Regions from separate parts of the Paenarthrobacter sp. YAF11_1 genome, predicted to be linked through region 2. Evidence: predicted binding sites of a transcription regulator. Region 2 holds the regulator's gene; the other holds the start of a gene.
The links. The regulator LexA, encoded in region 2, represses DNA repair genes until DNA is damaged. The targets are predictions, from matches to a motif close to TCGAACANNTGTTCGA.
Positions count from the first base shown of each region.

Region 1: AB4Y77_RS06905 (Y-family DNA polymerase) is a predicted target of LexA. The motif match lies at 745-760, and genes of this name have one in related genera.

Region 1 covers NZ_JBFRDF010000003.1:301,054-303,451, forward strand. The annotation lists gene AB4Y77_RS06900 (hypothetical protein) at 1-403, shown strand, start outside; gene AB4Y77_RS06905 (Y-family DNA polymerase) at 823-2,121, shown strand; gene AB4Y77_RS06910 (uroporphyrinogen-III synthase) at 2,156-2,398, opposite strand, start outside.
Region 2 covers NZ_JBFRDF010000013.1:54,052-56,449, reverse strand. The annotation lists gene AB4Y77_RS18060 (ATP-dependent DNA helicase) at 1-738, shown strand, start outside; gene lexA (transcriptional repressor LexA) at 735-1,478, opposite strand; gene AB4Y77_RS18050 (LysM peptidoglycan-binding domain-containing protein) at 1,824-2,183, shown strand; gene AB4Y77_RS18045 (histidinol-phosphate transaminase) at 2,261-2,398, shown strand, end outside.

The DNA.
Region 1 (2,398 bases), on a different contig from region 2:
TTCGCAAGGGCCCATTCCCAGCGAGCTGTGGGAACGGATGGGCGCTGAGTTCGGCCTGCCAAGCCTGGAAAAGGTCCGGAGCCGGCTTGCGCAGATACATGAGGATCCGGAACCTGTGATGCAACAACTGGTGCGGGTGTTTTCAGCGGACGGCACTTACTGTCCAGGCTTCCAGTTCCGGGAAGACCTGTCCTTGCACCCCGTGGTGTTGGGGCTGTTTGTCCGGGCCATGGCCCTGGGTATTCCGCATAACTACTTTGCCGCTTGGATGGTCACCGGATGCCCGGCGCTGCGCGAGGGCCGGCCGGTAGACCTGGTGGACCGGCTGGCGCCCGCTGTTCTCACCGCGGCTTTGGAGCGCTCTTTTGAGCATGGCCCACGAGGCGGGCGCGGTTCTGCGTGATGGGTGTCAGGACGTCGACCATTGCAGCCCAGCGTCTTTATGCTTCGGTCGACACGCGAGGATAGTGATTGCCCGGAACCGCTACGGCAAGTTCCTGAAATGCGACGCCGGAACCTGCAGATCCGGGGTAATTGACGATGAGAAGATCAAAGCCCGCGTCAAGGATCTCGCGATAAGTGCCGCCAAATCCGAGGTCGTCACGTTTGCCAGTGCGATGGGGGCCAGGTGGTCCTCCTCAAAACGAATTACGGTCAAGGGTTGAGGCCTCTGCTGGACTACCGGGTCAGATGCATATCGAGACGAGGTCTTCTTGTCGGTGCGTGGCGGTACAGTGAAGGTATTCGAAGATATGTTCGAATACGTGGCGTGTCCTGCTAAGGAACGGCCGCGCGCATGCTAGGGCCGAACGGAGGAGGACGATGTCCAAGCCAGCCATCATGCATCAGATGCAGGAGATCGCCCACGTGGATATCAACTGCTTCTATGCGTCGGCGGAGCGTGCGTTCAACCCCTCGCTGGAGGGTAAGCCGCTGATTGTGTTGTCCAACAACGACGGCTGCGCAGTGACCAGGTCTCCGGAAGCCAAGAAGCTGGGGATCGGGCTGGGGGAGCCATGGTTCAAACTTGCTCCACGGGCCGAGGAATGGGGACTCATTGCCCTGTCCAGCAACTACGAACTCTATGGGGACATCAGTTCCCGCGTCATGGAACTTCTGGCCCGCTACTCGGCGTGGCAGGAGGTCTACTCCATTGATGAGGCGTTTCTGGGGGTGAAAGGTCAGCCGGAAGACCTGCTGGAACTGGGACGCACCATCAAAGCTGCGTGCCAACGGCATGTGGGGGTTCCGGTCTGTGTGGGCATCGCCAGAACCAAGACCCTCGCCAAGTTGGCCAACAAGTGGGCCAAACACAATCCGGGCTTCAACGGAGTGTGCCGCTGGGACTCGATCCCTGAAGCCCTCCGCGAAGCGCTGATGGCGCGGCTCTCCGTGATTGAGATCTGGGGTGTTGCGACCAGGCTGACCAAACGTCTGAATGCCATGGGGATCTTCTCCATCCTGGATCTGGTCCGGGCTGACCCCGTGGCTTTGCGGGACAAGTTCTCCATTGTCATGATGCGCACGGTGCTGGAACTCCAGGGCACCCCGTGCATCCCGATGGAGGAGGAAAGGATCGGGAGGGACCAGTTGATCTTCTCCCGCTCCTTTTCCACACCGATTACGACGGCGGCGCAGCTGCGGCAGGTGCTCAGCGTCTACGGGCAGATGGCAAGTGCCAGGCTGGCCAAACACGACCTCCAAGCAAAGTTGCTGACAGCCTTTGCTGCCACATCGGTCTACAACCCCAACGACAAGTCGTTTCCCACCGTTAACGTCAAACTCCCGATGCCCACCTCGGATCCCGTCCTGCTGACCAAGGCAGCGCACGCGTTGGTTCCAAGGATCCAGGAAGGCGTGAGATACGCCAAGGCCGGCATCATGGTGACCGACCTCCGCCCCAGCGGCAACCAGAAGCCCTTGGAGATCTTCGAGAACCGGCACGAAGAGCGTGGCATCGGCCCGCTGCTGGAGCAAGTCAGCAAGCGGTACGGCCGCGGCTCCATCGGTTTGGGGCACGCGGGAATCAAGGGAGGACCGGACTGGTCCATGAAACGGGACATGCTCAGCCCCCGGTACACCACCAACTGGGATGAACTGCCCTTGGTGAAGGCGGCCTGACGTGGGAGGAAACCACCTCGTGGAGGCAGGGAGCCTACGCCCGCAGCCGGTAACCGCGCTTCACTACGGTCTCAACGAGCTTGCCATCCGGCAGCGAGGAACGCAGGCGGCTGACCGTCATGTCCAGGGCATGCACAGAGCCGCGCAGGTCCAACAGGTCCGAGAGCGCTTCCCGGGACAGTACTGCTCCGCCCGCGCCGAGCAGCGCCCGCAGGAGCAGCAGGGGAGCCGGTGCCAGGTCCACCACCTCACCGTTGATCCGCAGGCAGCGCCCGCG
Region 2 (2,398 bases):
CTGGCCATCGGCTCGGCTTTTGAACCGGCCGCAGGTGGACTTGGGCTGATTGGCGATGGAGCACCAAGCTGGACCGGGATCGATGTCGGCTCGCCCTTTGATTACCCCAAACAGGGTGTGCTCTACGTGGCCAAGCACTTGCCCAAGCCTGGCCGTGGAACCTCGCCCGAGGCCCTGGATGAATTGGAAGACCTCATCCGCGCTTCCGGTGGGGGAGCGCTGTGTCTTTTCTCGTCGCGGCGGGCGGCTGAGGAAGCCGCCGATGCCATGAGGCTTCGCCTCGACGTCAGTATTCTCTGCCAGGGTGAATCCACCATGGCAGCTCTGGTGAAGCAGTTCGCCGACGAGCCCGATACCTGCCTCTTCGGCACGATGTCGCTGTGGCAGGGTGTGGATGTCCCCGGCGGTTCGTGCCGCCTTGTGGTCATCGACCGCATCCCGTTCCCGCGTCCGGATGATCCGTTGATGACTGCCCGCTCGCGTGCCGTGGCACAGTCCGGAGGCAACGGATTCATGGCTGTGTCAGCAACCCACGCTGCCATCCGTCTGGCCCAAGGGGCAGGCCGGCTCATCCGTTCCACGGGGGATAAAGGGGTTGTGGCGGTCCTTGACTCCAGGCTCTCAACAGAGCGCTACGGGGGCTTCCTCAGGGCAGCCCTGCCGCCGTTCTGGGCGACGACGGACCGAACCGTGGTGCGGGGCGTGCTGGAGCGCCTGGGCCCTGCCAAAGCCTCCTAGAGGGATCGCAGGACCGAAACGACCTTGCCCATAATGGTGGCTTGGTCGCCGAGGATGGGTTCGTACTGGGTGTTCTGCGGAAGAAGCCATGTGTGGCCGTCGCGCTGGCGGAAGGTCTTCACCGTTGCTTCGTCGTCCAGCAGTGCGGCAACGATGTCTCCATTGACGGCGTCGTTCTGCCTGCGGACAACTACCCAGTCGCCATCGCAGATCGCGGCGTCGATCATCGAGTCGCCGGCTACCTTGAGCATGAACAGTTCGCCGTGGCCCACGAGTTGCCGGGGCAGGGGGATGACGTCCTCCACTGTCTGGTCAGCAAGGATGGGACTGCCGGCAGCGATCCGACCGACCAACGGGACCATGGCGGTGTCGCTGGCGCTGGCAAGCTCGGTCACGGCAAAGCCACCCGTGCTGCGAAGATTGGTGGGCGCTTCCACTCCCGGAATGGGGCCGCCATCGAGGGTCAATGGCATGAGGACTTCCATGGCCCGGGGGCGCTTTGGATCGCGGCGGAGGTAACCGAGCTTTTCGAGCTGGGAGAGCTGGTGTGTAACGCTCGACAGGCTGGCCAGGCCCACGGTGTCACCAATTTCACGCATGCTGGGCGGATACCCGTTGTCATTGACTGACCGCTGGATGGTCTCCAGGATCTTCTTCTGCCGGACGGTCAGGCTCTTGGGACTCTTTTGAGGCTGCTGGCTCCGCGGGGGTGCCCCGCCGCCGGTGGCTTTCGCTGCCATGTTCGCCAATGCCTTTCCATTCCGCCCGGAGTGTGCCCGGGGTCGTCGGGTCTGCAAAAAATGTCAGACCCTCCTGTTCCACTGAAACAGTGCTGTTTCTTCACTCAAACGTAGGGCAGCCACAGGCGTTTATCAAACATTTGTTCTAGCGAGTCTCGACACCGTTCGTTGATAAGTGCTAAAAATGTCTTAGCAAGGTTCGAATATGTGTTCTATAAACCTGGCGCTGACACCGGATGTTCGAACGAAGTGTTCGAACATCCGGGGTTGGACAGGGGAACGCACAGAATTGGCAGCCATGTACCGGGATCCGGCGCACGGCAATAGCTCAGAAGGGCTCAGCTCATGTCCGCAATCACTACGTTCGCTGATTTCCGCACCACTCAGGCGCCTGCGCGTCTGCGCCTGACCCGACGGGGACGGATGGTCTTCTTTGGCATCCCGGCCATGCTGCTGGTGGCTGCGCTGCTGAGCCTGGCTGGTTTTATCACGTCACCGGCCAAGGCCTCGGACTCGCAGGGGCAACTCCAGCCGCCCGTCGCCGTCTCGGTTACGGTCCAGCCGGGACAGTCCCTCTGGGGCATTGCCGGTGCCGCTGCGCCTGAACGGGATCCCCGCGATGTCATTACGGAGATCATTCAGCTCAACGACCTCCGTGGCGGCCGTATCCAGCCCGGCCAGCAGTTGTTCGTGCCCGCAAACTAGTGTGTTCCGTCCCGTGTGGGGCGGGCGCCCGGCGTCACAGTTAGTTCGGCAGTCCCGGCAGCCCTTAAACTGTGGTGGTGAGTGACCAGCTTGAGCGACTTGACCGACTACCCCTCCGGACCAACCTGCGTGGACTGAGCCCGTACGGCGCACCGCAGCTTGATGTCCCCATTTTGCTCAATGTCAACGAAAACACCCATGGCGTCCCTGCCGAT